Regions from separate parts of the Photobacterium sp. GB-1 genome, predicted to be linked through region 1. Evidence: predicted binding sites of a transcription regulator. Region 1 holds the regulator's gene; the other holds the start of a gene.
The links. The regulator MetJ, encoded in region 1, represses methionine synthesis genes. The targets are predictions, from matches to a motif close to TTAGACNTNTANANGTCTAA.

Region 1 (15,980 bases):
AACTGCCCTTCACCATCTAATACACCACTCACATCAGAGAGTAATACCAATTCACCATCAACGGCGGCGGCAACGGCAACGGCGGCTTGGTCGGCATTAACATTCATCAGCTCGCCCTGCCCATCTAAACCAATTGAGCTAATGATCGGCATATAACCCGAAGCCATGATTTGTGTGATCAATGCGCCATTACCCGGCTTAGCGTTACCCACTGAACCTAATTCAGGATCTAATTGCGTCACTTGGCATAAACCCCCATCGGCCAGACTGAGCCCGACTGCTTTTACGCCAGACTTAATCGCCTGTCCTTGAAGTAATTTGTTCGCAGTTCCTGCTAATGCACCAGCAATAACAGCAATTTGATCACTAGGCGTTACGCGTAAACCTTGTTTTTTTACTGTCGGTAGTTGCAGTTTTGTCATTAAGTCATCAACCAAATAACCGCCACCGTGCACTAACATTAATGGACGCTGCGAATTAGCTTGATAATGATCAATCGCCGAAAATAACTTTTCTAAGGTTTCTGTACATGAAAGTACTGCACCACCTAATTTAATGACCAATGGAACCTGACTCATCATCGAACTCCTACACTAAAGCGGTTAATTGTGGGAAACCATTTCGAATATTTATGCACTGCATCGCTTGCGAAGAAGCCCCTTTTAAAAGGTTATCAATCGCTGATGTTAAAATGATATGTTGACCATCCACGTGCCAACCAATATCACAGAAACAAGTACCCACTACATTTTGCAAACGTGCCGCTTGTGTTCCTAAAAGACGTACCGCATGTTTATCTGCTGTAGATGCATATGCTAGGTTCAATGCTTCCGTTACCTGCTCTAGCGTAACGCCTTGTGCTAGCTTCGCTGTAATCGTTGCAAGAATGCCACGTTTAAAATTGCCAAGATGGGGGGTAAAAATAACGTCGCGACCTAGATGAGTACTGATTTCAGGTTGATGACGGTGGGAAAATAAACCGTAAGCTTGGAGACTTACTTCACAGAAGCTATTTGTCATGGTCGCTTTTCTACCAGCACCAGATACCCCACTGACCGCATTGATCACTGGCCACTGCTCGGTATCAAGTAAACCGGCTTCAATTAATGGTTTAAGCGCTAATTGTGATGCGGTTGGATAACAGCCCGGAACGGCAATTAATTGAGCTTTAGCAATGGCATCATGATTCCATTCAGCTAACCCATAAACCGCTTGTTCAAGCCAATTTGAGTACTGGTGTTCAAAACCATAATACTGGGTATAGAAATCATCACCTTTGACACGAAACGCACCGGATAAATCAAAAACCTGACACCCTTCGTTAAGGAAACTAGCAGCAAGGTCATGGCTGACTTGGTGGGCTGTGGCAAGTAAGACAACATCAGCATTTTTAGCAATATCACTTGGACTGATTAACGGTTGTAACGGTAAATCAACAATGCCTTTCAATTGACCATGCAAATCACTTAACGGTTTACCCGCATCAAGGCTATTTTCAGAAACAAATAAACCCGCAAGTTCTAAATGAGGATGCTTAACCACCATTTTCGCAAGTTCTGCACCGGTATAGCCACTTGCACCGATAATTAAAGTCTTTAACATTACAAATTCCATTTTTAGTCTAATGATTGTTGTTACCGTTTAGGCGCAAAACTGGCTTGAGTCTTTATTTTTCGCAGCAGTAACGTGTAACAAGGAGTGCTGAAAACAGCAAATATGAGGGGCGCATACGCACCAAGCGAATATGACTTAGCGTCGTCGGAAGGTATGAGTAAAAAGCTTCGCTTGGTTCATGTTAAAACATCCTAAATTAACAATGGAGACCCGGCATTCCTTGCTCAGGTTACGGCTAAATAAAGCAATAAATTATTCGTTTGCGTTGCATTTATATGTTTACTGATTAATTAACGTACTGTCAACAGAAAAGCCTTAAAAACCTCACTTTCGCCATCCTTTTCAAAACTTTTTATTCATCTTTTTGTAACATTTTCATCATTCATCGATTTGACATCAGTTTGAGACAATATTATTACTAACTGTTATTTGTTAGCAAACGAGCAATAATGAAACAAAATTACAGACTTCAATCGCATTTATGACCAAAATCAAAGTAGAGTGGTTTTAACACTTATAAATGTAATGATAGTTGACCTCAAAGTGAGATCACGGCTAGATTGTCTGTTAGAAGTTTAAATTGGATGTAACTAAATTACGAGATGGATGCGATATGAATGAGAAATACAGCACGTTAAAAAGTAACGTAAGTATGCTAGGCCACCTGCTTGGTAATACCATTAAAACGGCACATGGTGACGAACTGTTAGATAAAGTCGAAACTATTCGTAAACTATCTAAATCAGCACATTCTGGTAGTGAAGAAGATCGTGCAAAGCTTATCGATGAGCTACAGAACTTACCCGATGATCAATTACTTCCAGTTGCTCGCGCCTTTAGCCAATTCCTAAATCTCACGAATATTGCAGAGCAATACCATACTATCTCTCGTCAATGTGAAACCACACTATGCAGCCCTAATGCACTCGATGAGCTATTTAATAAGCTGACCGATAATGACGTCAATCAGCTTGATTCTATTGAAGCGGTTCGTGAACTAAATATTGATTTGGTGCTAACAGCACACCCAACAGAAATCGCCCGACGTACCATGATTCACAAATTGGTACAGATTAATAAATGTTTATCTCAATTAGAACTTAGCGAGCTATCAACCTCTGAACGCGCGCGTATCGAACAGCGCCTAGAACAGCTTATTGCCCAAGCATGGCACTCCGATGTTATTCGTCAGCAACGCCCAACCCCGATTGATGAAGCCAAATGGGGCTATGCCGTTATTGAAAATTCACTATGGCAAGCTGTACCAGAATTTCTTCGCCTATTTGATGAAAAATTACAGCAACATCTTGGCGAAGCCCTACCTCTTGACGCATCACCTGTCACCTTCTCATCTTGGATGGGTGGAGACCGAGATGGTAACCCATTTGTTACCTCGAAAGTGACACGTGAAGTGCTCGCTTTATCACGCTGGAAAGCGGCAGATCTTTACCTCAATGATATTCAAGAGTTAATCAACGAATTATCCATGACTCAGTGTAACGAGACGGTGCGGGAGCTTGCAGGCGAAGAGCATGAACCTTACCGCGCGATTCTAAAGCAACTACGTAATAAGCTGCTTCACACTCGTGACAATCTTGATGCGAAGATTCATGGTCAAAAACCCGCCTCCGATATTATTATTGAAGATATTGCAGAGCTGTGGGATCCCCTGTATGCGTGTTACCAATCATTGCATGAGTGTGGCATGGCTATCATTGCTGATGGTCTACTGCTTGACACATTACGTCGCGTTAAATGTTTTGGCGTACACTTAGTCCGTTTAGATATTCGTCAAGAAAGTACTCGTCATTCAGATGTAATTTCAGAGCTTACTCGTTACCTTGGACTGGGTGATTACGACCAATGGAGCGAGCAAGATAAAATTGCTTTCCTTGTTCGTGAACTATCATCAAAACGCCCACTCCTTCCTCGTGATTGGGAGCCATCGGCAGAAGTTAAAGAAGTCATTGAAACCTGTAAAACTATTGCTGAACAATCCCGTGAAGCATTAGGTTCATACGTCATTTCAATGGCGCGAACGGCCTCTGATGTACTTGCTGTTCACTTACTACTGCAAGAAGCGGGCTGTCCATTTAGAATGGATGTCTGTCCATTATTCGAAACCCTTGATGATTTGAATAATGGTGCAGATGTGATTGAACAACTACTGAATATTGACTGGTATCGTGGCTTTATTCAAAACCACCAAATGGTCATGATCGGCTACTCAGATTCAGCTAAAGATGCGGGTGTAATGTCGGCAGGTTGGGCGCAATATAGCGCAATGGAAAAACTGGTTGATGTTTGCGAACAAGCTGGGGTTGAAATCACCCTATTCCATGGCCGTGGCGGTAGTATTGGTCGTGGTGGTGCACCAGCTCACGCTGCACTGTTATCCCAACCACCACGCAGCTTAAAAGGTGGCTTACGTGTAACCGAACAGGGCGAAATGATCCGCTTTAAGTTAGGTTTACCAGAAGTCGCTATCAATAGTTTAAGCCTTTACGCGAGTGCAACACTGGAAGCTAATCTACTTCCGCCTCCAGCGCCTAAACAAGAATGGCGTGAACTGATGGATGTGTTGTCTGAAGTCTCTTGTGAAGCTTATCGTAATGTTGTACGTGTTGATCCTGAATTTGTTCCTTACTTCCGTGCTGCGACGCCTGAACTTGAATTAGGTAAACTGCCTCTTGGTTCTCGTCCAGCGAAACGTAACCCGCAAGGTGGTGTAGAGAGCTTACGTGCGATCCCATGGATTTTTGCATGGAGTCAAAACCGCCTATTGCTACCCGCATGGCTGGGTGCTGGTGAAGCTATTCAGTATTCAATCAACAACGGCCACACGAAATTGTTAGAAGAGATGTGCCGAGAATGGCCTTTCTTCTCGACACGTCTAGGTATGCTTGAAATGGTTTACACCAAAACCAATATAGGTATTGCTAAATACTATGACGAGCGTCTAACAGATGAATCTCTATGGCCATTAGGTCAAAAGCTTCGTGATCAATTAGGTAAAGATATTAAGGCCGTATTAACGGTTGAAAATAGCGATCACTTAATGGAACAAGACCCTTGGGGCGCAGAATCAATTCGATTACGCAACATTTATGTTGAGCCTCTTAATATGCTACAAGCAGAACTGTTATATCGAACTCGACAGCAGGAAGAGTTGCCTCCTGCACTTGAAGAAGCCTTAATGGTTACTATTGCTGGTATTGCAACAGGTATGCGAAATACTGGATAGCAAATTGCAATAATTAATAAGGGTCATTTGATGGCCCTTTTTTTTCCCGTTATTTATCGATATGTTAAGAAAAATCTTTTTTGTCTCAATATTGATACAGCATAAAGTTTCTTAACAGAGCTATGATAGTTATAACTTCGATATGAGCAATGATGTATAAGATTGTTTAAGCCTTTAATGGTGCGAGTGATTTTTTGCTATCGAAGTAAGGTCACAAGATAATAAATTTGCAAGCCCGTACATCAGATATTTCATCTTGATGTATCGATATTAAGCAAATTAATGATATTGTATGCGGTCTCAACCGAACTATAAGATATTAAGATTATAAATAAAAAACGCCATTACGAAGCGTATGTAATCTAGTTCAGTTGTTATTTTTATTTGACGTATTTAACGGATAGAAGAGATGTCACTACCACACGTAATTTTAACCGTGCTGAGCAACAGAGAAGCAACGGGTTATGATATAACTAAAGAATTTTCTCATAGTATTGGCTATTTTTGGAAAGCGAGTCACCAACAGGTGTATCGTGAACTGAATAAGATGGCGACTAATGATCAAGTAACATGTCGACTTGAGCCTCAAGAGGGTAAACCTGATCGTAAAGTCTATGCCATTACAGATGCCGGTCGCCAAGCACTCTTTAATTGGTTTGAAGAACCTGCACGTAATCCCACAACTCGCGATGAGTTCTCAGCAAAGCTGTTAGTTTGTGGTGTTCACAATTCAGAGCCAATGCAAAAGCAACTTGCTGCATTGATCGATGAATCTCAAACACTGATCGGCCATTACAAAGAGCTAGAAAAAATTCATTTCAGCGATTATAAGTCAATGGACCGCCAACAACGCTTAGATCGTTTAACACTTCGTCGTGGTTTACATAACCGCCAAGCTTGGATTGACTGGGCTGAAGAAGTGCTTATTGAGCTAAAAGATATGGACAGTAACGGCAGCCCTGTTGCGCTGTAGTTCTTTATCTCTCTCATAAAATAAATAAACCGCAGTTTACTGCGGTTTATTTTTTACGACACAAACCAATCGCAACGCTGCTTTTAAATATAAAAAGCCCGCTAACAATAAGCGGGCTTTAAAATTTTATCAAACCGTTACAGTAAACAGGCCAGACGATTTATATCTGATAATAATGCACCAGCAGTTACATCACGCCCCGCTCCAGGTCCTCGAATCACTAACGGATTATCACGGTACCAATGGCTTTCAATGGCAAAGATATTATCGCACGGAAGCAAATTAGCTAGCGCGTGCTCTTGGGGTAAGGCTTCAACACCAACATAAGCGTTGCCATGGCGATCTAAACGAGCTACATAACGCAGCACTTTGTCTTCCTCTCGCGCACTTTCTAATCGCTCGGCTAAAATCTCATCGAGCACTTGAGTTTGTTCAAAAAACTGCTCAACAGATAATGCTGCCAGTTCGCTTGGGACTAAGCTTTCAACTTTAACCTGTTCAGGCTCAATCTCTAGGCCTGATTCACGGGCTAATATCACGAGCTTACGCATCACATCACTGCCATCTAAATCATGGCGAGGATCTGGTTCAGTGAGTCCTTGTTGCCACGCTTGTTCTACTAACTCAGAAAATGGCACGCTGCCATCATACTGTTGGAACAACCAAGACAAGGTGCCTGAGAAAATACCAGAAACAGCGATGATCTGATCGCCACTCTCTCGTAAATCACGGACAGTATGATTCACCGGAAGCCCAGCACCAACCGTCGCGTTATACAACCAATGACGGCTACTTTTCGCAAACGCATCAATCACCGCATGATAATCTTTACTGCTCGCAGAGCCCGCCACTTTATTGGCTGAAATTAAGTGCAAACCGTGTTCTGCTATTTCTGCATAACGCTTTGACAGCTCGGAACTTGCAGTGACATCAAGCACAATCACATCGTCATAATCAGCACTCGCAAGATGAGAGAAAAGCACACCCTCTTGATACTCTATGGCTTCTTGTTCAAATTGTGTCAGTGCTAGCGAAGGATCGATACCTGTAAAGTTCATCCAACAACGACGACTATCGAGTACCCCTATTAAAGTAAAACTTAAACCATGACGTTTTTCTAACGCTGATTTCTCTCGGTCGAATAATTCAAGCCAACGGGTGCCAATATTGCCTTTACCACAAAGTACTAGCCCTACTCGTTTTTGAGCTTGAAAGAGCGCTTGGTGAATATCACTAACCAAGCTTTCAGTTTCGACATGGCGCAATACAGCAACCAAACTTAATCCCGAATCCGCTTCTGTCATAAACTCAACCGGTAAGCCTTTTAACTGCTGATAAAAGCCATGACAGTGGATAGGGTTATTGATCACCCCAGCGCCCACAGCAGCAACCATTGAGAAGCCTTCTCGCAACCGTAATTCGGCAGGTGTTCCGCTATCTTGCAGTAAATTTAATACGTCATTCACTACCTCTCGAGTATAAGCCAGCATAATACGGCCTTTACTCTGCTCTAGGCTTTGCGCTAAAGGTGCTAATTGATGGCGCGACAATAAACGCTCAACGTCTTCACGTACATGTTGAACATCCATACCTCGTGGTACATCAACTTCAATCAAACACACATCATCAAGCGAAGAGACAATTTTTGCCCCTCGACCCGATGCCAGAACACGCTCTACTCGCGTAGAGCCTGATTCAGGTTGATGACTACAACGCAATGTTAAATCTATCGCACTTTGTGCCACCGGTTGTAACGTACGGCTATGCAAAACAGGGGCAGCAAGGCGAGCAAGCTCATTAGCTTCATCTAATCGTAATAACGGTAATAGGCAGGCATCGCTAACTTTACGTGGATCAGCACTATAGACTCCAGCCACATCACTCCAAATCGTGACTCGAGAAACATCTGCTAATGCACCAATGATTGTCGCAGAGTAATCTGAACCATTACGACCAAGTAAGACAGTTTCCCCTTGCTCATTTTGAGCCATAAAGCCTGTGATCACTAAGCGGTGATGGCTATGTTGTGCAAACTGCTGTTGTAATAATGGCTTCGACGATCGGCTATCGACTTCTGGCTGTGCGGCATGTTCGGCACGTAAAAATAACCGAGAATCCAAATCTGTGGCGGGTAAGTCACGCTGGCACAGTAATGCCGCTAATAATCGCGCAGACCATACTTCACCATACCCTTGAATGGTGCCTCGAAGTGCTGGGTTAATAGGGCTTTCACCATAACGAGCAATGGTTGATAAATCATCATGTAGTAATTCAATCAAACGTTCTGCTGTCGGCGAATAAAGCAAAGACTCAATTAATTGTTGCTGATAACTGCGGACAGATAACAAGGTTTCATGGGCTTGACGACCATCTTTTTCTAATTGCGCTAACCATAATATAAGTTGGTTTGTTGTCTTTCCCGCGGCTGACACAACAATTAAATCTTCATTGTTTGAATACTCCGCCAGAATATCCGCTACTCGGCGATAGCACTCAGGATCAGCTAAGCTACTACCGCCAAATTTATGTAATTGGCGTAATGCTTTTGTCATTAGTGAGCCTCCGCCGCGAGTTTAAAGGCTTGATCAAGATCTTCTATTAAATCACTAGGGTCTTCAAGACCAACCGAAAGACGTAATAATGAGGTGGTGATCCCCGCTTCTGCCTGTGCTTCATCAGACATTGCACGGTGAGTCATACTTGATGGATGCGCAATTAAGCTCTCAGTACCACCTAATGATTCTGCCAGTGAAAACAGCTTTAACTCTTTCACAAACACTTCTAGTTGGGTTTGATCACCCGCAAACTCAAAACTCATCATAGAGCCAAAACCTTTTTGCTGACGTTTGGCAATCTCATGACCAGGATGGGATGCAAGGCTTGGATGATAAATAGTACCCACCATCGCTTGTTGCTGAAGGTAACTTAATACCGCGGTACCATTCTCTTCATGCATTCTCATACGCGGTGATAATGTACGTAGACCTCGCAGAGTTAGGTAAGCATCAAATGGTGCGCCAGTCGCACCAATACAGTTCGCCCACCAAGCAATATTTTCTGCCATTTCGGCATCTTTTGAAATCAGTACCCCACCAACCACATCCGAGTGACCATTGAGGTACTTGGTTGTTGAGTGAACAACAAAGTCGGCACCTAATTCAATTGGTTGTTGTAATAGTGGCGATAAGAAAGTGTTATCTACAGCAACAAGACAACCCACGGCTTTTGCTTGCTGACACAGCGCCGCAATATCAATCACACGCACTAATGGGTTAGACGGCGTTTCAACCCAGATTAGTTTAGGTTTTTTCGCTAAAGCCGCTGTAAGTGCTTCTTGATCCGATTGGTCAACGAACTCAACCTTAAAGTCACCTTTATTGGCACGAGTATTAAATAATCGATAGGTACCGCCATAACAATCATGCGGCGCAACAATCAAATCATCAGGACCTAATAATGCAGTAACCAATAAATTCATCGCAGCTGTACCACAACTGGTTACCACACCACCCGCACCGCCTTCCATCTCACTAAGCGCGTCAGCTAACGTATTTCTAGTTGGGTTACCTGAACGAGAATAATCATATTGCGGTACTTCGCCAAAAGCTGGAAAGCTATAGGTCGACGTTAAATAAATAGGAGGAACAACAGCATTATATTGAGAGTCAACATCAATACCGGTTCTTACTGCAATTGTCGCCAGTCGCTTATCACTCATACAAACATTCCTTGTCGGGGCAGGATTTAACCCAAGATAATAAATTTATAACAACTTTAACCACTACAAAACAAGACGTCAACACATCTGGACGTCTATATGTCTTTGCTTATGGCAGTAAATCCCGCTAAAATTCAGCCATAACAAAATAATGGTAACAACCTTACTGTAATTTTTCTGTTCAATACGGGACAAAACCGCGATGTTCACGTAATATCGCCGCCCTACAATCCCCGTTGCTAACAGAAAATGTTGATTCCTGTTACCACCATTATTAACCCAATATCGCTGAGAAGGTAAAACATGGCAAAGTGGAATGGCGAATATATTAGCCCTTACGCGGAACACGGTAAGAAAAATGAACAAGTAAAAAAAATTACTGTTTCGATTCCATTAAAGGTGCTTAAGATTCTGACTGATGAACGTACTCGTCGTCAGGTGAATAACCTTCGCCACGCAACAAATAGTGAATTACTTTGTGAAGCCTTTCTGCATGCCTACACAGGTCAACCGCTTCCCACTGATGATGACATTCGTAAAGATCGCCCAGACGATCTACCTGCAGAAGCAAAAGCATTAATGGACGCAATGGGCATTAGCTACGAAGACATTAATGAATAATTATTGCAGTACTATGTCTACAAAAAAACCAGCCTAACAGCTGGTTTTTATTTTTTGTCATCAATAGAATAGCGCGATTACACTTCCATATATCCCATTGGCATCTCAATACGCGCGACACCTGAATCAATGGCTGCTTGTGCAACTGCTTTTGCGACACGCGGTAATAAACGTGGATCCATCGGTTTTGGAATAATATATTCTCGGCCAAATTCAAGCTGTGATACACCCGCAGCCTCAAGCACACTTTGTGGTACTGGCTCTTTCGCTAACTCTCTAATTGCATGAACGGCTGCTAATTTCATTTCATCATTAATTTGACTTGCACGCACATCCAATGCACCGCGGAAAATAAACGGGAAACATAGAACGTTATTTACTTGGTTAGGATAATCAGATCGTCCCGTTCCCATAATTAAATCATCTCTAACTTGATGAGCTAATTCAGGCTTTATTTCAGGATCAGGGTTAGAGCAAGCAAATACAATAGGGTTTTCAGCCATTAGTGCTAGCGCTTCAGGTGGTAATAAATCAGGGCCTGATACACCAACGAAAATATCGGCTCCCGCAATCACATCTTCTAATGTGCGCTTATCGGTATTGTTAGCAAATAGCTGCTTATATTCATTTATATCATCACGGCGAGTATGAATAACGCCTTTACGATCGAGCATGTAAATTTTTTCACGTTGCGCGCCACATTTGATCAAGAGCTCCATACACGCAACAGCAGCAGCTCCCGCTCCCAAACAAACAATCACCGCTTCACTAATTTCTTTACCTTGTAACTCTATGGCATTGAGCATACCAGCAGCGGTGACAATAGCCGTACCATGCTGATCATCGTGAAACACCGGAACATTACAACGCTCAATTAAGCGCTGTTCGATCTCAAAACAATCTGGCGCTTTAATATCTTCTAAATTAATACCACCAAAAGTATCGGCAATATTTGCGACAGTATCAACGAACTCATCAATAGTGCGATGTTTGACTTCAATATCAATCGAATCAATACCTGCAAAGCGCTTAAAAAGTAATGATTTCCCTTCCATAACAGGCTTAGAAGCTAACGGGCCTAAATTACCAAGACCTAAAATAGCGGTGCCATTGGTGATCACCGCAACTATATTCCCTTTTGCGGTATATTTGTAAACGTTATCAGGATCTTGAGCGATTTCCCTTACGGGCTCAGCAACACCTGGGCTATACGCTAAAGCAAGATCTTCAACCGTATTTGCTGGCTTTGTCAGTGCAACGGCTATTTTTCCAGGAGTAGGAAGGGAATGGTAATCTAGAGCTTGTTGACGAAAATCTTCGGTCATAGTGATATTTGAGCCTCAACGCTGACATTTATAATGGCAAATTACATCTATGTGTAATTCGTATTTGTTATTAAATCATATGCCATTAAGTATTAATTTCCCAGCTGATAGCTAACAGTTATTCTTCACATATTTTATTGAGACATAAAAAAAGGGATGCTTTCGCATCCCTTTTTTCTAAATTCATCTGGCAAGTAATTACTTGCTAGTAAGCGCACCGAAACGCTTGTTGAATTTGTCAACACGGCCGCCAGAACTAACTTGACGTTGCTTACCAGTGTAGAATGGGTGGCACTTGTCGCATACATCAAGGTTGATGTCTTTACCCATAGTAGAGTTAAATACGAAAGTGTTGCCACAAGAACAACGTGCGTTTACTGCTTTGTACTCAGGATGAATACCTTGTTTCATGGGATAACCTCAAAATAAAGGCCGTGTCGCTCTCCCGATCCAAAGCCGGGCACCACACGTCGTTAAAAAATAGCTTGTCACATTATGTGACAAATCAGGCGGCGTATAGTAATCAATCATCACGCGGAGATCAATACAGATGCCGATTTTTCACGCGTAATTTCTTTGTACCACACCGCGTTCTTCACCTATCAGACTTAACAGCACTTATCGAGTATCACTTGGTCTGGTATTATTCAACACAAGCTCAATGACTGCAGTAAATTATGATCCCGAATATCGCTCGAGTCGCTCTCCCTATTCCCCTAGATAAAACCTTTGATTATTTAATCAAACCCAACGACCTACCTATTATCGGCGGGCGTGTGCAGGTTCCTTTCGGGCGTCAACGTTTAATAGGTATCGTTACCGCACTGACAAATAGCTCTGAGTTTCCTATCGAACAACTAAAAGCTATTCAAAAAGTCATTGATAAAGCACCACTGTGGATGCCGCCATTATTTGATTTGCTCAAATGGGCTAGTCAATATTATCAATATCCTCTCGGCGATACACTGGCTAATGCAATGCCGGCTTTATTGCGAAAAGGACGTGAAGCCTCACAAACCACCCTGAAATTTTGGGCATTAACTGAAGCGGGAAAATCACAACCGCTAAATGGCCTAACCCGCGCGCCCAAACAAGCCCAAATACTGCGTCTACTACAAAACGGAGCTGTCAGTCATGATGCACTATTGAGCGAAGAAGTGAGCTCTACGACCTTAAAAACGTTAGCGAATAAAGGCTGGATCATTGAACAACAGCAACAACCCAAAAGCCAAAACTGGCAGAAACAGTTTTCTGTTACTGAAGAAAAACCACGTTTAAATGAAGAACAAGCGTTAGCAATTGCCACCGTGAATAGTAACCCTGAGTTTGGCTGTTATCTTTTAGAAGGGGTAACGGGCTCAGGCAAAACAGAAGTATATCTTAACTTGCTAGAGCCGGTGCTTGCCGCAGGTAAACAAGCACTCATCTTAGTCCCTGAGATTGGCTTAACCCCTCAGACGATTAACCGCTTTCGCCGTCGTTTTAATGTGCCTTTAGAAACGGTTCACTCAGGGCTAAACGACAGCGAGCGTATGGCTGCATGGCTTGCAGGTCGAGATAATCAAGCGGGGATCATCATCGGGACGCGATCTGCATTATTCACCCCCTTTGCAAACCTTGGCATCATCATTGTCGATGAAGAGCATGACGCATCTTATAAACAACAAGATAGCTTACGTTATCATGCTCGCGATCTTGCCGTTATGCGCGCCAATAAAGAAAACATTCCGATTATTTTAGGCTCTGCAACACCAGCATTAGAAACCTTGCATAACGCTAAAACAGGCAAATACCATCATTTAACCTTAACTAAACGTGCGGGTAACGCTCAATTGGCGCGTCATGGCGTGATTGATGTTAAAGGTTTATATCTTGATGCTGGGTTATCTGCACCACTTATCGCTGAGATGCGTAAACACTTAAATGCGGGTAATCAGGTGATGTTATTTCTTAATCGTCGTGGTTTTTCACCTGCAATGATGTGCCATGAGTGTGGTTGGATCGCTGAATGCCATCGTTGTGATGCTTATTACACCTTACACCAGCAATCTGGAGAGCTGCGTTGTCACCATTGTGCAACTCAGCGTCCTATCATGCCGCAATGTGAGCAATGTGGTTCGACGCAATTATTGCCCGTCGGTGTTGGTACTGAGCAATTAGAAAATCAACTCGCCACCCTATTTCCTGAATTTAAGACGGTGCGCATTGATCGTGATAGCACGCGTCGCAAGGGGGCTTTAGAAAACTATCTCGAAGCGATTAAAAACAATGAGTATCAAATTTTAATTGGTACCCAAATGCTAGCAAAAGGCCACCATTTCCCGAATGTCACTTTAGTCGCCTTAATTGATGTTGATAGCGCACTGTTTAGTAACGACTTCCGCGCATCCGAGCGTTTAGCACAATTGTTTATTCAAGTTGCAGGACGTGCAGGGCGCGCGAGTAAACCGGGCGAAGTGTTATTGCAAACTCATCACCCAGAGCATCAACTATTACAATCATTGCTTCATAAAGGCTATGGCGTTTTCTCACAAACCGCATTAGTTGAACGCCAGCAAGCTATGTTACCGCCCTATACTCACCTTGTCTTAATACGGGCGGAAGCGAATGACAGTGATACTGTTTGCCAACTATTACAGCAAATCCGTGGCATTTTTGAATCCAGCCCCGTTTATGATCAAGATTGCTGTGTATTAGGGCCAAACCCCGCTCCTCTTGCCCGTCGTGCTGGACGTTATCGTTGGCAATTAATTTTACAAACCCCTAATCGCAAAACCTTGCAACAGATACTCAGTGTTGCCAAGCCTGCAATTCAATTACTGCCGTTAGCAAAAAAAGTACGTTGGTCGATTGATGTAGAGCCACAAGATTTAACTTAAGACCAACAATGCGACAAAACTCACATAGTGAATGTAATTTATGCTATTTGAGGCATGTTTAATCCCGTGTATACGCTCTACAATATCAATAGTATTGACTAATATCAGTCATTTACTGCTTCGCTGGTTTCCGTCTCAGTCCTTTTGACCTCGAGCCACCAGCCGCATAATAAGAGAGATTTAGATAAAAGAGGAAAGCAATATGGCGACAATGAAGGATGTTGCCCAGCTAGCCGGAGTTTCGACTGCAACGGTTTCCCGTGCGCTAATGAACCCGGAAAAAGTATCGGCTTCAACTCGTAAAAAAGTTGAGCAGGCTGTCATGGAAGCTGGCTACTCACCTAACTCACTTGCCCGTAATTTACGTCGCAATGAGTCAAAAACGATCGTAACTATCGTCCCTGATATTTGTGATCCTTACTTCACAGAGATTATTCGTGGTATCGAAGAAGCTGCAATGGAGTACGGTTACCTTGTATTGCTGGGCGACAGTGGTCAACAGAAAAAGCGTGAAAACTCATTTGTTAATTTAGTCTTTACTAAACAAGCTGATGGTATGTTATTACTGGGTACAGACTTACCTTTTGATGTCAGTAAACCAGAACAGAAGAACCTACCCCCCTTAGTGATGGCTTGTGAGTACGCACCCGAGTTAGAGTTGCCGACCATCCATATTGATAATCTCACCGCGGCATTTGAAGCAGTTAATTATCTAACACAAATGGGTCATAAGCGTATTGCGCAAATTACCGGCCCCGACCAAGCACCATTATCTCAATTCCGAAATCAGGGCTATCAACAAGCACTGCGTCGTGGTGGGATTACATTAAACCCAGCCTATACGGTGAAAGGTGATTTTAGCTTTGCTGCTGGCGCACGCGCAGTTACCGCATTGTTGTCGTTACCTGAGCCACCAACCGCACTGTTCTGTCATTCTGATGTGATGGCGATTGGCGCAATGCAGCAGGCAAAACGTCTTGGTCTTCGTGTTCCTCAAGATATTTCGATTGTTGGCTTTGATGATATTCAATTTGCTGAATATTGTGACCCACCATTAACCACCGTTTCTCAACCACGCTATGAGATTGGTCGTCAAGCAATGTTGATGTTACTTGAACTACTTAAAGGCAAGGAAGTACAAGCAGGATCTCGCTTACTTGATGCGAAACTGGTGATCCGTGAAAGTGCAGCCCCACCATCTCGATAGTCATAAAAAGACTGTGAGCTTATGAAATAATCATAAGTTCACAGTTTTTACATACTATTGACCTTAACCCACACATTAATAGTGATAAAAACTAGTCAGTATCATTCCAACTTTGTAACATAGAGTTCTTTCCTTCTCTCAACATATTTGTCTATCATCGTGGCTACTAAAGATTATGTAAAACGCGGACGCTCGCCGAAACCGGCAAATAAAAAAAGCAGTCCGAGTCGAAAAAAAGCCCCCGCCTCTAGTGGATTTCCAATCAAGTGGGCGGTCACCGCTATTGTATTAGTATTTGGACTTATTACTGGTTTATTCTTCTTATCTGGTACTGATGTTCCTGAAAAACCAGCACATAAAGATGAACCTTTAATTAGTGCAAAACCTCAACCCACTAAT
Region 2 (15,980 bases), on a different contig from region 1:
TAATGCAGATCGCGCAGGTGCTGGCGGGTTATACCCTTGGCGGCGCGGATATGCTTCGTCGTGCGATGGGTAAGAAAAAGCCTGAAGAAATGGCGAAACAGCGAGCCGTGTTCGAAGAGGGCTCGATAAAAAATGGCGTCGATGGCGAGCTATCAATGAAAATCTTTGACTTGGTAGAGAAATTTGCCGGTTACGGATTTAACAAATCGCACTCAGCCGCCTATGCATTGGTGTCTTATCAAACCTTATGGTTAAAAGCACATTACCCTGCCGAATTTATGGCAGCGGTAATGACAGCCGACATGGATAATACGGACAAGATCATTAGCTTGGTTGACGAATGTCACCGTATGAAGCTAAAGCTGCTGCCGCCGGATGTTAATAAAGGTCTATATCGTTTTAATGTTGATGAAGACGGTGCCGTTGTTTACGGTATCGGTGCGGTAAAAGGGGTCGGTGAAGGCCCGATTGAAAATATTATTAGTGCCCGTGAAAAAGGTGGCCACTTTAAAGATTTATTTGATTTCTGTGCCCGTATTGATACTAAAAAAGTCAATAAACGTGTCTTAGAGAAACTGATTAAGTCGGGTGCGATGGATCGTTTAGGGCCTAATCGTGCAGCGATGCTGGCAACTTTAGATGATGCGATAAAAGCCGCGAGTCAGCACCACCAAGCCGAAGCCTTTGGTCAAGCCGACATGTTTGGCGTATTAACGGCCGCCCCTGAAGAAGTTGAGAATAAGTATGCTAATATCCCTGAAGCACCAGATAAAGTCTGGTTGGAAGGGGAGCGTGAAACATTAGGCTTATACCTAACAGGTCACCCTATAAATGCGTATCTCTCAGAATTAAAACATTACACCACATGGCGTTTAAAAGATGCGCAGCAAACAGGACGTGATAAGGTAGCGTCTGTTGCTGGGCTTGTTATTGCCGCCCGTGTAATGACAACCAAACGTGGGACCAGAATTGGTTTAATGACGCTTGATGATCGTTCAGGTCGAATGGAAGTCATGCTATTCTCTGATGCCTTAGATCGTTATATTGATCTGCTTGAAAAAGATAAAATTGTGGTGATATCAGGACAGGTCAGCTTTGATGATTTCAATGGTGGCCTTAGAATGTCTGCACGTGAAGTGCTCGATATATCAGAAGCGAGAGAAAAGCATCTCCGTGGTCTTGCTATATCTGTAACAGAACAGCAGATTGATGAGCAGTTTTTTGCCCGTTTCAGCCAAGTGTTGGAACCACACAGAGCAGGTACTGTGCCTGTTAATGTGTACTATCAGCGCTCGAATGCCCGTGCCAAACTCACTTTAGGAACAGAATGGCGAATAACGCCAGCCGATCAATTAATATCGGATCTAAAAACACTCCTAGGTGATAAGCAGGTCGAGCTTGAGTTTAATTAAATGCGCTTAATGTTTATGATAGGGTAGTTAAGTCCCTATCATCATCATAAGCAAAAGGATTTTAAGTGGTATGAGCCTGAACTTCCTCGAGTTTGAACAACCGATTGCAGAGCTAGAAGCAAAAATTGAAGCATTACGTGATGTATCTCGTCGTGATGAGTCTAATTCGGTTGATCTAGAAAAAGAAATTGAGCAACTAGAAAAGAAAAGCCTAGAGCTTACCAAGAAAATCTTTGGTGATCTTGGTGCATGGCAGGTTGCGCAACTCGCACGCCATCCTCAGCGCCCATATACTTTTGATTATGTCGAGCACATGTTCGAAGAGTTTGATGAATTGGCAGGCGATCGCGCGTTTGCTGATGATAAAGCGTTAGTCGGTGGTATTGCCCGTATTGATGGCCGTCCTGTTATGGTGATTGGTCATCAAAAAGGCCGTGGTACGACTGAGAAGGTGAAGCGTAACTTTGGCATGCCTAAGCCAGAAGGTTACCGTAAAGCATTACGTTTAATGAAAATGGCAGAGCGCTTTAATATGCCTGTGATTACCTTCATTGATACAGCTGGTGCATATCCTGGTGTCGGCGCTGAAGAGCGTGGTCAATCAGAAGCTATCGCGATGAACCTAAAAGTTATGGCTGGCTTGAAAGTGCCTGTTATCTGTAATGTGGTGGGTGAAGGCGGCTCTGGCGGCGCATTAGCGATCGGTGTGGGTGATTGCGTTAATATGCTGCAATACTCAACCTACTCTGTTATTTCACCTGAAGGTTGTGCATCAATCTTATGGCGTGATTCAGACAAAGCACCGCAAGCGGCTGAAGCAATGGGTATGACAGCTCCTCGCTTAAAAGAGTTGGAGCTGATTGATAACATCATTGAAGAGCCACTGGGTGGCGCTCACCGTAATGTGTTACTAATGGCAAATACATTAAAAGCACAACTTAAGGCAACATTGGCTGAACTGGATGAATTAGATACTGAGACGTTACTTGAACGTCGTTATCAGCGTCTAATGAGTTATGGTTACTGCTAAAAAGTTGGTGTAACGTTTAGTAAAAGGTCAGCAATTAAGCTGGCCTTTTTTGTTTTTCCCATTTAGTGCTTTGATAGGCTGCGATAGACTATAGTTTTCTCTTAATGTTGAAAGATCTTATGTTGTATTCTGCTTTTTGTCGTCAATTATTGACTCATCTCCCTGCAAGTAAACGGTTTGTTCTTGCCTTTAGTGGTGGGCTCGATTCTCGTGTATTGCTTGATTTAATGGCGCGATTTATTACACAAAATCCAGAATATAGCTGTCATGCCGTTTATGTACATCATGGATTAAGCACGAATGCTGATATATGGGCTGATAAGTGTGTGGTTTGGGCTAAAAGTGCCGGCATTAGTTGTGATGTTGAACGTGTAAAAGTGCTAACAGGAAACCGAATTAGCCTTGAGCAAGCTGCACGAGAAGCGCGGTATAACATTTTAGCGCAACACGTCAACATCGGGGACATGCTATTAACCGCTCAACACAGTGACGATCAGATTGAAACTTTTCTATTGGCATTAAAGCGCGGGAGTGGCCCTGCTGGATTAGCAGCGATGCCGATGATACTCCCTTTTGCTAAAGGGATGCATTTAAGACCATTACTCAATATTACTCGTGCTGATATTGAGCAATACGGATTGAAGCATAAACTCTCTTGGGTTGAAGATGAAAGCAACCAAGATGAGCGTTATGATCGCAATTTTATTCGCCACCAAATAACGCCTCGTTTAGTTGAACGTTGGCCAAGTATTCATAAATCAGTCGCACGAAGTAGCGCATTGTGCGGTGAGCAAGAAGCATTACTAGCTGAGTTATTAGCCACCCAACTTGCTCAAGCGATCCAAGCTGATGGTAGCTTACTGCTTGCTTCTTATGTGACTCAACGTGTCGGTATGGCGTTAATTCGTCAATGGTTAAAAAAACAATCAGTCTTAATGCCATCATTAGCACAGCTTGAACAGATTTGGTTTAACGTAGTTCAGGCAAAAGAAGATGCGAATCCTAAACTGTGTTGGGCAAATGTTGAACTGCGTCGCTATCAAAAGAAGTTATATTTACTGCGGCAGTGGGATGATATTAGCCAGTGGAAAAACAATATTGATTTAGATTCTCCTTGCCAGCTACCGAAAAACTTAGGGACGCTGGTTTTAAGCCAAGAGGGTGATTATCCTTTATTAAGACAGCCAGAATCTGATGAGATTATAACCGTGCGTTTTCACTATCAAGGTGATGCTATTAAGCCTGTAGGACGATGTGGTAGCAGAAAATTAAAAAAACTTTATCAAGAATATAATGTACCAAGTTGGTTACGCAGCCGTACGCCTCTTATCTTTTATGGCGATAAACTTGCTGCTGTCGTGGGGTATTTTGTCGTCTCTGAGTTTTCTGGTCATGATATTACGATTGATCTTAATTCTTAAAAAAGACAAATAGGGCATTATTTTCCTAGTAAGTTCAAGCACCCTATCTTTCATCGAAATATTATTTACTTTGCACCGTAATATATTATTTATTACGGTGTTTTTTATGCTTTTAAATCATGTTTTGTGAAGAAGGATATATAGCTAATTTTTATTATGTTGTTTTTTTAGCCTGCTTAGTAACTTTTTATTGCGATAAAATACAAAAGGTATTAGTGTACTAGTCTACTGATACGATAGTTGGAAGGGAAAGAAATGAGCAAACCATCGACACTTGGCGGAGCGTGTATTATTGCAAGCGTTTGTGTAGGCGCGGGCATGTTAGGTTTACCGAGTGCTGGGGCGGGTGCATGGACATTCTGGAGCGTTATTGCAATATCTTTAACCATGGTTATGATGACATTATCAGGCTGGTTATTATTAGAAGCGCTTAAGCATTATGATTTTAAAGTGTCTTTTAATACCATCACAAAAGATGTACTTAATACTAAAATTAATATTATTAATAATCTGTCATTATACTTTGTTGGTGGTATTTTGCTTTATGCCTATATTTCATCATCAGGTATGATTTTTAGTAATATATTAGGGATTGATAGTAAGTTAGCTTCTATTTTATTTGTCGCAATCAGTTCAACCTTTGTTCTGCACTCAACGCGTGCGGTTGATCGTATTTCTATTTTACTGATTGTTTTTATGTTGGTGAGTTTCTTAATTGGAATTTCAGGACTAGCGACGCATATCAAAGTTCCTGTTTTACTGGATACAACTCACTTACATGCCAGCTATTCTCCTTATGCGTTAGCACTATTACCTGTAGCATTAACTTCTTTTGGTTACCACCATTCGGTGAGCACAATGCGCGACTATTACCGCGATGAATACCAAGCTAAAAATGCGATTCTAGGTGGCACATTTATCGCGTTAGGTTTCTATTTAGTGTGGGTGATTTGTATTTTTGGCAACTTACCTCGTGATGCATTTGGTCCTGTGGTTTCGGCTGGTGGTGGTATTGATGCTTTAACGCAAGCACTTGATAGCGTTATTGACTCAAACAGCATTAAACAAGCAATCCGTATTTTTTCGATTGCCGCTGTTGTTTCTTCGTTTATCGGAGTTGGTTTGGGGGTTTTTGATTATTTGGCCGATTTATTTGGCTTTGAAGATTCAAAACAAGGACGCTTGAAGACGTGGGCTATCACTTTCTTACCACCGCTGATCCTTTCATTATTTGCACCACTGGGTTTCTTGTCTGCGATTGGTTTAGCCGGTGCTGCTGCAACGATTTGGGCGTGTATTATTCCTGCTTTATTAGCGAAAAAGACTCGTCAATGCAAAGAAAAGAAAGATGGGTTTGTTGTGCCTGGCGGTAATGTGACGGTATATGTTGTGATTGGCTTTGGTGTGGTGACCGCAATCTTCCACATTATGGCGATGGCAAATTTACTGCCGATCTTTAAAGGCTAATACGGGTTTAACCTAAAAATAAAACGGAAGCTTTAAGCTTCCGTTTTTTGTTTAGCGAAATTGTTTAACTTCAGGCAAGTATTCAAAGCCAGCACTTGCAAGTTTATCGATCAGCTTTTGGCGATCAATCTCGTAGAATTTAACGAGTTCATCGAGATCTTGAAAGTCATCACGGATCTTCATGTTGACAATACTCATTAACATGATGGGATCCATGCTTTCAAATTTAGCTAAATCCATTATTTGTCCTCATGATCACTGATTAATAAGTTTGCTGCAGCAAACGCTGCACGCTCACGGACTTCAAGCGGTAAATTGGTATCTTCGGCAATATCATTGAAGGTTTTAATTGCACAGCTAATAGCCGCAGGAATATAACCTTGATCACCACTACCAATTTGCGCGTAAGTTGCTCGGATAAGCTCACAGCATTGATAAATTTGCATCATTCATCCTTTCTAGAAAGTATTCGAAGAGAATGTAGGGGCTCACTTCGAATATACTCACTATTAACGTGGATCATCATAGCGTTAAATAAAATAAAAACGTAGGATTTATGGTGCTTAGCGCAACGAGATGATTATTTATTACGCTTGTGATGATAAAGTTTACGATCGGCACGTTCAATCAAAGACAGCATAGAATCACCTTTATTAAAGGTCGCTGTGCCATAAGAAAATCCAATATTTAAGATACCCAAGATTGGGCTTTGTTGAATATATTGGTTGATCCGTGATACCACTTTTATTTCAGAGCGAGCACTGGCAGGTTGAAGTAAAATAATAAATTCATCACCTCCAATGCGATAACAACGATCTGAAGTGCGCGTTGCAAACTTCAGTGCATTAGCAAAATCTTTAATGACTTTGTCGCCATCAAGATGACCAAAGTTATCATTCACTTGTTTAAAATTATCTAAGTCACAAATAAACAGTACCAACTCCACATCTCGTTTTTCGCTCATCGCAATAGCATGATGAATATCTTGCTCAAAACACATTCTATTACATAGCCCTGAAAGTTTATCTTTCAGTGCCATATGTTTTACTTTTTGATATTCAATCGCATTAAATAGAGGGCCTGCAAATAAACGGTGGTAGGTATGTAATAGGCTTATTTCGTCGTTATCTAACGGATAAAGAGTGGAGTAATGAAGTGAGCCTAAAGAGTTATCACCAAAGCGTAAAGCAAAGCTGTTTTGATGAGGTGTCGGTTTTCCTTGGCGGATCAATGTTGTAGTTTCATCAAGGGTCCAGACTAAACGAGCGATATCAATTTGTTTATCTAGCTCTCTGCAGAGAGGTTGAAATAACGCTTGGATCTCCAGCTTCCCTTGAAGTTTTTGCAGGATCAACAGACGTTGATCCGCAGCTAAAGGTTTTTGCTTTAGCTTAGGGGAAGGTGAGGAATGAGATCGATTAAATAAAGCCTGTTCCATTACGACAAGATCAATAACTATTTGATTTGTCACTATAGGGCATATTTTGAGCAGATCAATGATAACGGCAAGATTGTAACGGATATTTACTGTTACATAAAAAAATGGGAGTGAGTAAAATGTTTTTTTAAAATAAAGAATAGAAAAAAAGCTGCCATAACGACAGCTTTTTCAATATGTTATTAGCTTTTTACTTAAGCCATTTTTTGCTTAATAAACGCAACAACATCATTTACAGCAACGGCTTCTTTGATACCTGTGCGACGGTTTTTATATTCCATCTCACCGTTTTCAAGGCTACGGTTACCAATAACGATAGTATGTGGAATACCTAGTAGTTCGTGATCTGCAAACATGACTCCTGGGCGTTCTTTACGATCATCAAACAGTACTTCAATACCAGCAGCAGTTAGATCGGCATATAGCTTCTCTGCCGCTTCTTTTACTTCTTCTGATTTCGCCATGTTCATAGGAACAATAGAAACGTGGAATGGTGCAAGCGCATCTGGCCAGATAATGCCGTTTTCGTCATGGTTCTGTTCGATAGCTGATGCCACAACACGTGATACACCAATACCGTAACAACCCATTTCTAGAATGGTGTTTTTACCGTTAGCATCTAGCACGCCACAGTTCATCTTCTCAGAGTATGTATTACCCAGCTGGAAGATGTGACCCACTTCGATACCACGTTTTAGCATCAATGTACCTTGGCCACATGGGCTTGGATCACCTTCAACTACATTACGTAGATCTTCAACGCGATCTAGCTCAACGTCACGGCCCCAGTTGATGCCAACATGGTGTTTACCATCGATGTTTGCGCCTGCAGCAAAATCGCTCATTACAGCAACAGTACGGTCAACGATAAATGGAAGCTCAAGACCGACAGGACCAAGTGAGCCAGGACCTGCGTTAACGAACTGACGAATTTCTTCTTCAGTTGCCATTTCAAGTGGAGAAGCAACCCAGTCTAGGTTTTCAGCTTTAATTTCGTTTAATTCGTGATCACCACGAACCAATAGCGCTACGATAGGCGCATCGATTTCATCAGAAGCTTTAACAAATAAGGTCTTGATCGTTTTCTCGATAGCAATACCGTGTTGCTCAACTAACTCATCGATAGTTTTCGCATTAGGTGTATCGATAACAGACAGTTCCACTGTTGGTGCTGCACGATCGTGAGCAGGAGCTAGTGCTTCTGCTTTTTCGATGTTTGCTGCGTAGTCAGATTCAGTTGAGAATGCAATTAAGTCTTCGCCGCTTTCTGCTAATACGTGGAACTCCTGAGAGCCATTACCACCGATTGCGCCAGAGTCGGCCCATACTGGACGGTACTCAAGACCCATGCGATCGAACGCTTTACAGTAAGCGTCGTGCATTGCATCGTAAGACTTTTGTAGACCTTCTTTGTCAATGTCAAAGCTGTAAGCATCCATCATGCAGAATTCACGTGCACGCATTACGCCGAAACGTGGACGACGCTCGTCACGGAATTTAGTTTGGATTTGGTACAGGTTCAACGGAAGTTGCTTGTAAGAGCTTACTTCGTTGCGTACTAGGCTTGTGATCACTTCTTCTGCTGTTGGGCTAAGCACAAACGGACGAGTATGGCGGTCAGTAAAGCGAAGTAGTTCAGGGCCCATTTTCTCAGAGCGACCTGTTTCTTCCCATAGTTCAAACGGCTGAACAACGGGCATCAAGGTTTCGATTGCGCCTGCATTGTCGATCTCTTGGCGAACGATGTTTTCGACCTTACGCAGAACACGCAGACCTGTAGGTAGCCAGGTGTATAGACCTGAAGCCAGCTTACGGATCATACCTGCACGTAGCATTAGCTGGTGGCTAATAACTTCTGCGTCGTTTGGAGTCTCCTTCAGAGTAGAAAGAAGATAATTACTGGTACGCATTGATGGTATCCGTTGATTAATTAGATTAAAAAAGAAGGGATAAATCCCGCCCGTCAGTGATCTGACGATAGCCGAATATCTTACCAGCCTACACGCTATTCGCCAAAGATAACTGTATAAGATCTGCTATTGATTAACTTTCTCGATCTGATTAACGGTTATTTGTTGCTCTGTTACTGAGAAGTGAACATTAAAATCAAATAAATGCACCGCATATTGTTTTGGATCGGGCTTACCTTTCTTATAAGCAGGACGTGGATCTTGCGCTAAAATTTCACAGATCACGGTTTGATAATAGCTTTTGTTTTTTGCTGGTAGTTGATTGAGCGCTGTTTCACTAAAACACACGGGCATTAGATCCGGTGTGTTAGAAGCAAATCCACCTTGTGCTTGTGGCAAGCTGTCTGAATAAGGGATATAAGGCTTAATATCGATAATAGGCGTACCATCAACGAGATCAACACCACCGAGTTCAATGATCACATTACCGTTTTCATGGCGAATGCCTTTTAATTCGACCGCAGACATGCCAATCCCATTAGGGCGGAATGTGGCACGGCTGGCAAACACACCAATACGTTCATTACCACCCAATCGAGGCGGTCTAACGGTTGGGCGCCATCCGGCATCTAAATTCTGATCAAACAAAAATAATAACCACAAATGACTAAATTGCTCTATGCCTCTTACCGCTTCTAATGAATTTGCAGCACCTTGTAAAATAATTTCAGAACGCGCACTTGGCACTAACCCAGGCTGCCGAGGAACAGCAAATTTTTCTTTATAGGGAGAGTGGATAATGCCGATAGGTTCGATGTTATAAGACATGGAATGAAGCCAATTAAGAAGCCAAAAGAGCTAAGAATATAGCATAAAAAAGGGTAGGTGCTGAGACCTACCCGATAAGTATATGGTTACAGGAAAGTAGGGATTACCAACCTTTTACCACACCACCATTAAAGATATTTTTTGCAGAGTTATATACATCTTCAGATTGGTACGCTTGAACAAATTTCTTCACGTTTTCCGCATTCACATTATCTGCACGAGACACAATCAGGTTGACATATGGTGATTCTTTATCTTCTACAAACACACCATCACGCTCAGGCGTTAAGTTGATGCTACTTGCGTAAGTGGTATTAATAACAGCCAGTGCCACATCATCTAAAGAGCGTGGCAATTGTGCCGCTTCTAGCTCTACAATCTTTAAGTTTTTAGGGTTTTCAACAATATCTAATACTGTTGCAGTTAAACCTGAACCATCTTTTAGTTTAATTAAACCTTGCTGTTGAAGAAGTAAGAGTGAACGACCAAGGTTGGTTGGATCGTTTGGTACTGCCACTTTATCGCCATCTTTTAGCTTATCAACAGATTTGATTGAGTTTGAGTAACCTGCAATTGGGTAAACAAATGTATTCCCCGCTACCGCAAACTTGTAACCGCGATCTTTAATTTGCTGATCAAGATATGGTTTGTGTTGGAAAGCATTAGCATCAATAGAGCCTTCTTCTAATGCCGCATTCGGTGATACGTAATCAGTAAAAGAAACTAACTCTACATCCAAGCCATATTTTTCTTTTGCTTGTTTTGCAGCAACTTCAGCAACTTGCTCTTCGGCTCCTGCCATGACGCCAATTTTTACCTTGCTATTATCAACTACGGCTTCTTTTTCACTACAGCCTGTTAGTGATAGGGCTGCAGCAACACCTGCAAGAGCAAAAACATGTTTTAGATTAAACGCCATACAACTTCTCCTTAAAATGGGGTTTTCCTTAAAGTGTTTTGATTATCGATGATCAACACGTTTTACGAGGTAATCACCGACAGATTGAATAATTTGGACCAGTACTATTAGAACGACGACTGTGATAGCCATAACGGTGCCATCGAAACGTTGGTAGCCATAACGAATACCGACATCACCTAAACCGCCACCGCCAACCGTACCCGCCATCGCGGAATAACTGACTAAGGTAACAAGGGTGATCGTTACCGCATTGATGATGCCTGGTAATGCTTCTGGTAATAGCACTTTCTTAATGATCTGTAGTGGTGTTGCTCCCATAGATTGTGCTGCTTCCACAAGGCCTGATGGAATTTCTAACAATGCCCCTTCAACTAAACGAGCAATAAAAGGAATTGCTCCTACAGCAAGAGGAACTATCGCCGCAGCAGTACCAATTGAGCTACCTACGACAAAGCGGGTAAATGGAATGATCGCAACCAGCAGAATAATAAAAGGAATAGAGCGGCCAATATTAACGATAATGCCAAGGATGTTATTAACAACGGTATTTTCTAATAAGCCATTTTTCTTCGTTAAGTGAAGGGTGACACCCAAAGGAATACCAATAACAAAACCAATTAGCCCTGATACAAACACCATGGTTAATGTTTGTCCTAATGCTTCAATCAGTAAATCAATCAGGCGGGTATTTTGTTGCCACCACAGGGTTAAATCATTAAGCGACATAGCCAAGCACCTCAACATTTACTTTATTTTGACGTAGAAAATTGACCGCATTCTCAACAGAGTCTTGATCACCAAAAAACTCTGCTAACATCAGTCCAAATTTTACTCCTCCCGCATAATCCATATCCGAGCTGAGAATACTGATATCTAAACCAAACTTACGTGTTACTTGGCTTATCAGTGGCGCATCAACAGAAGCACCGGTGAACTCTAAACGAATAAGAGGGTATGAGTTTTCAACTTGTGTTGGCGTCATACGAGCTTGGTAATCAGCTGGAATCGACAAATCCAATGTTGAACGAATAAAGTCTTTGGCTAATTCGGTGTTGGGGTGTGAGAAAATATCACCGACTGATCCCTGTTCAACTAATTTACCGTCACCAATAATTGCGACCTCACTACAGATACGTTTCACGACATCCATTTCATGGGTAATAAGCAAAATAGTTAGGTTTAGCTTTCGGTTAATTTCTTGCAGTAGCTCCAGAATCGAATGCGTGGTGGCAGGATCTAATGCACTGGTGGCTTCATCACAGAGTAACACTTTGGGATCAGAGGCTAACGCACGAGCAATCGCGACACGTTGCTTTTGTCCACCACTTAAATTTGCTGGGTAGCTTTGGTGTTTATCTTCAAGACCGACTAAAGTCAGTAACTCTGTCACTTTTGTTTTTATTATCGCTTTATTGGTATTGGCTAATTCAAGAGGCAAAGCAACATTATCAAAAACTGTGCGAGATGAAAGGAGATTAAAATGTTGGAAAATCATGCCTATTTTACGACGAGCCAAAGTGAGTTTTTGGTTCGATAGAGTAGTAAGATCGATACCATCGACAATCACTTGACCATTAGAAGGGCGCTCTAACAAATTAACACAACGAATGAGGGTACTTTTCCCTGCACCAGATGAGCCAATAACCCCAAAGATAGTACCTTGCTTAATTGTAAGGTTTATATCGCTTAATGCGTTTATAGCCTTATCGCCTTGATAGAAGACTTTATTGAGTTGCTTTATTTCTATCATTGAACGTCCTGCTCCTAGATAAAACTATTGTATGATCTTGAAAAACTATTGTATAAATTTATGGTTATTTGTTTTATTAGGGTTAAATAAGTAACTAACCTGAAATTGTGATGCTATGTTCTATTATAAAAGCTGTCAATAGCTATTTTTACATCTAGACGTCCAAACGGCTATGTTGTGAGCGTTAATCAATAACGAGTACTCTTCATTATTAACTCGTGCCATAATCTAAAAAATTTATGATTTAAGAGGGCTATCCTTTTGGCCAAACCAGCAGTCTTTATTGACCGTGATGGCGTGATTAATGTTGATCACGGCTATGTCCATACCGTTGATGATTTCGAATACATTGAAGGTGTATTTGAAGCATGTAAAAAATTCAAAGAAATGGGTTATTTACTCGTACTGGTGACTAACCAATCAGGTATCGCTCGCGGTATGTTTAGTGAAGATGAATTTACTTCATTAACCGAGTGGATGGACTGGAACTTTGTAGATAATGGCGTTGAGTTTGATGGTATTTACTACTGCCCGCACCATGCAACAAAAGGGCAGGGTGATTACTTGCAAGATTGTGATTGCCGTAAACCCAAACCAGGTATGTTTATTTCAGCTCGCGATTTCTTGAAAATCGATATGTCGCAATCTGTGATGATTGGTGATAAAGCGGACGACATGAAAGCAGCCACAGCTGCTGATGTTGCTTTAAAAGTGCTCGTACGTACAGGTAAGCCGATCACGGATGAAGGTGAAGCGTTAGCAAACGTGGTGTTAGACAGTATTGCTGATGTACCAGAGTGGTTAGCAATTCAATAGAAATGAGTGCTTATATAAAGGTCGTTATTAAACGGCCTTTTTTTGTCTCTATAACTGGTCGTTTTAACGAAAAGTTAACGATTTAGCTTAGTGAGTTAGACTAACTGAGCCCGTTTTTTGTCAAAAACATTAGAAATAATAACATTTTTAAGATTGGTACAATTTCTGCAGATTACAGAATGAATTGATTAGTAATGCTCTTAGGGGGATTTATTCATGATGTGGCGTGTACTTATTAATGCTATAAAAACGGCTGTAATTTCAATAAGTGTTGTGAGCTCGTTTAGTACTAATGCGAATGAACCAGATGAGAGTGGTGATTGGTATCTCTCTCAATTTCATCAAATTGCAGATCAGCAAGTAAATGTCGTTGCTGTCATTGAGCAAGAAAATGCTGAGACGTTGAAACAAACATTATCAGACACACAAAATGCGGTGCTTAACGAGATAAAAAAGGGGAAGTAATAAATACTTCCCCAAACAGTGTGACTGACTCACACAAGATCACGACAGTGAAAGGTGATGGTACCTTTAGCTTTGGTCTTCTAAAAATGCAATCCATGGCTCAGCACTGCTTTTCATCGAAGATGACTGCGCAGCTGTTTTCATCGCCTTTAAAGCATTTTGATGCTGATCTAATTCAAAGTAAGCCATGCCCCTAAGGTAAGCGAGTTCAGCCTTTTCATCGCGTTTAGCGTTGGATGAACTGTTAGCAAAAGCAGTTGCTTGCTTAAATTGCTTATCCTGTATCATTAATTTAACGATACGGATTTGTTGTTTACCTGAAGGAGCAATTTTAAAAGCTTGCTTATAGGTACTGATGGCTTCATCTAGCTCTTTTGCCTGATGATAAAAACTGGCTTGCTTCTCAATATTTGCATGAGTACGAGCAATGTTATTATTTGCCATTTCTTGCGCCATTATCTTCGCTGCTCTGTGGGGAATACCTTGGTATGCCATAAAGTTCACTAAGCGAAGGTGTTCTTTTTCTCCCTCTAACAAACCTAATTTGTAAGCAGCTTCAAGAGTCGCTAGCGCATTTTTATTCTGGTTGAGCTCCATATAAACCCCAGATAGTTGCATCCAATAACGTTTTTTCTTTGGATACTTATTCGTTAAGGTTTTCAGGACACTCGCAACACTTTTGTATTGCTTTAATTCGTAATGGGATGAAACTAGCAATAAGTACCACGATTCATTCGGCGATTTCGTCATTGAGATCGCTTTTTTTGTAGGTGCAATTGCGTTTCTATAATTTCCCATTTGAACATAAGCACTTGCCAGTGTGATGTAAGCATGCGCGGGTGGTTTTTCTTTGGTCGTTTTAGCAACTTTAAACCATGTATTCATGGTGTTGACCGAGTTTTTGTATTGCTCTTCTGCTAAATATAACTGTGCCAAGCTATAACGAACTTGTTGTGCCACCGGTACTGGTAGCGCATCCATTTTCAATGCGTCAGCAAAATATTTGGCAGCCTTCGGGTAATTATCTTTTAAAGAGTAAAGAAACCCCATTTGTTGCAATAACACGGCACGGTCATACTTCTTCTTATTTGAACTACTTAACGATTTATTTAGTTTGCTAATGGCCTCGTTGTACTTTTCCTCTGCAATGAGTTCTTGAACTTTGTTCACAGTACGAAAAGTACGATCTGAAAGTTGCGGGTTCTCATTGGCTACTGCGGGTGCAGAGAGCACACCCGCAGCAAGCGTGAGAGAAGCCAGCATGTGTTTTATTGATTTCATCATGTTTGACTCCTTAATTGGTTGAGAACTCGATCTCTTGAGACATCTTCGCACTCGCTGGTTTACCATCAACCATTTTGGGCTTAAAGGTCCATTTAGAAACAGTTTTTTTCGCAGCTTTGCCTAAGCCAAGCTTACGAGGTGTTTCTTTGAGAACTTTTACGTTTTCAACCGCGCCGCGCTCATTAACCACAAACTCGAGTAACACGACCCCTTTTTCAAGCCCTGAACGTGCAGCCTTTCGAGGCATTTGAGGCTGAAATGTTGCTAGTGGAATTGGACCATTGTTACCACCAACCGCTTGTGCACCACCGCCTTGAGAGTAATGCCCTAGCACGGAACCACCAGTTACATTAACGGGTAAATTTAACTGCGGCGTGTCCATTGGCATTTGTTCCATCACCGGTTTTACCGTTGCCGTTACCTTCATTTCTGGTGGCGGTGGCGGGCGTTTTGGTGGTGGCGGAGGTTTTGGCAATTCGCGTTTCTTCTCCTGTATTTTTTCATTTTGTTTAACGTGGATGAAGTCAACCATACGAAGATCTTCATCCGACGTCAGCTCGTGGCGCTCTTTATTTACTAGCTTGTCCATCCCCCAGAACAACCCGAGGGAGACAACGAGCGCCAGTGCAATAGAGACCAAATACCGCATAGGCTTAATCCTTATTCGTTGCGGCAATGGAGATATTTTCAACACCTGCCATTTTTATTTGATCCATGACTTTTACAACCACGCCAGCATTGGCTTCTTGATCGGCTTGAATGACTACCGCTCCATCAGGGCTTTCAGCACGTAGACGTTCAATATTGGCTCGCACTGCATCAACTTCAATACGGCGTTTATCGACCCAAACATCACCTGCGGCACCAACGGCAACCATGATGTTACCTTTCTTAACCACTTGCGCGGAATTTGCACTTGGTCGACTGACTTCGATACCCGCTTCTTTTACAAACGATGTTGTAACGATAAAGAAAATCAACATGATAAATACGATGTCGAGCATGGGTGTCATATCGATAGCTGCTTCATCGCTGCTATCACTGCTATAGCGTCTTTTCATGACCTATACCTCTCAATCCTTTGAATTTAGGCAATATGCTTAAGTTGGTCTTCTAGCTTCTGTGTCGTCATTTTTGCTTGATGATCAAGGCGGGTACTAAAAAATAGTCCAGATAACGATGCCACCATGCCAGCAAGTGTTGGGATTGTTGCTTTTGAAATACCCGATGCCATAGC

Region 2: the regulator MetJ is predicted to act here: its motif matches at 12,325-12,344, upstream of metN (methionine ABC transporter ATP-binding protein MetN).

The regions. Positions count from the first base shown of each region.
Region 1 covers NZ_PYOB01000007.1:103,720-119,699, reverse strand. Annotated here, with positions in the region: gene argB (acetylglutamate kinase) at 1-578, opposite strand, end outside; gene argC (N-acetyl-gamma-glutamyl-phosphate reductase) at 589-1,602, opposite strand; gene ppc (phosphoenolpyruvate carboxylase) at 2,228-4,858, shown strand; gene C9J45_RS10155 (PadR family transcriptional regulator) at 5,268-5,831, shown strand; gene C9J45_RS10150 (bifunctional aspartate kinase/homoserine dehydrogenase II) at 5,969-8,383, opposite strand; gene C9J45_RS10145 (O-succinylhomoserine (thiol)-lyase) at 8,383-9,549, opposite strand; gene metJ (met regulon transcriptional regulator MetJ) at 9,853-10,170, shown strand; gene C9J45_RS10135 (malic enzyme-like NAD(P)-binding protein) at 10,248-11,495, opposite strand; gene rpmE (50S ribosomal protein L31) at 11,694-11,906, opposite strand; gene priA (primosomal protein N') at 12,173-14,374, shown strand; gene cytR (DNA-binding transcriptional regulator CytR) at 14,559-15,581, shown strand; gene C9J45_RS10115 (SPOR domain-containing protein) at 15,741-15,980, shown strand, end outside.
Region 2 covers NZ_PYOB01000024.1:35,863-51,842, forward strand. Annotated here, with positions in the region: gene dnaE (DNA polymerase III subunit alpha) at 1-1,412, shown strand, start outside; gene accA (acetyl-CoA carboxylase carboxyl transferase subunit alpha) at 1,483-2,442, shown strand; gene tilS (tRNA lysidine(34) synthetase TilS) at 2,547-3,863, shown strand; gene C9J45_RS17915 (aromatic amino acid transport family protein) at 4,119-5,330, shown strand; gene C9J45_RS17920 (DUF4250 domain-containing protein) at 5,382-5,570, opposite strand; gene C9J45_RS17925 (YaeP family protein) at 5,570-5,776, opposite strand; gene C9J45_RS17930 (GGDEF domain-containing protein) at 5,911-6,768, opposite strand; gene C9J45_RS17935 (proline--tRNA ligase) at 6,963-8,678, opposite strand; gene tsaA (tRNA (N6-threonylcarbamoyladenosine(37)-N6)-methyltransferase TrmO) at 8,805-9,506, opposite strand; gene C9J45_RS17945 (MetQ/NlpA family lipoprotein) at 9,610-10,425, opposite strand; gene C9J45_RS17950 (methionine ABC transporter permease) at 10,468-11,154, opposite strand; gene metN (methionine ABC transporter ATP-binding protein MetN) at 11,144-12,178, opposite strand; gene gmhB (D-glycero-beta-D-manno-heptose 1,7-bisphosphate 7-phosphatase) at 12,440-12,994, shown strand; gene C9J45_RS17965 (hypothetical protein) at 13,211-13,459, shown strand; gene C9J45_RS17970 (lipopolysaccharide assembly protein LapB) at 13,526-14,740, opposite strand; gene C9J45_RS17975 (energy transducer TonB) at 14,754-15,392, opposite strand; gene C9J45_RS17980 (biopolymer transporter ExbD) at 15,397-15,804, opposite strand; gene C9J45_RS17985 (MotA/TolQ/ExbB proton channel family protein) at 15,831-15,980, opposite strand, start outside.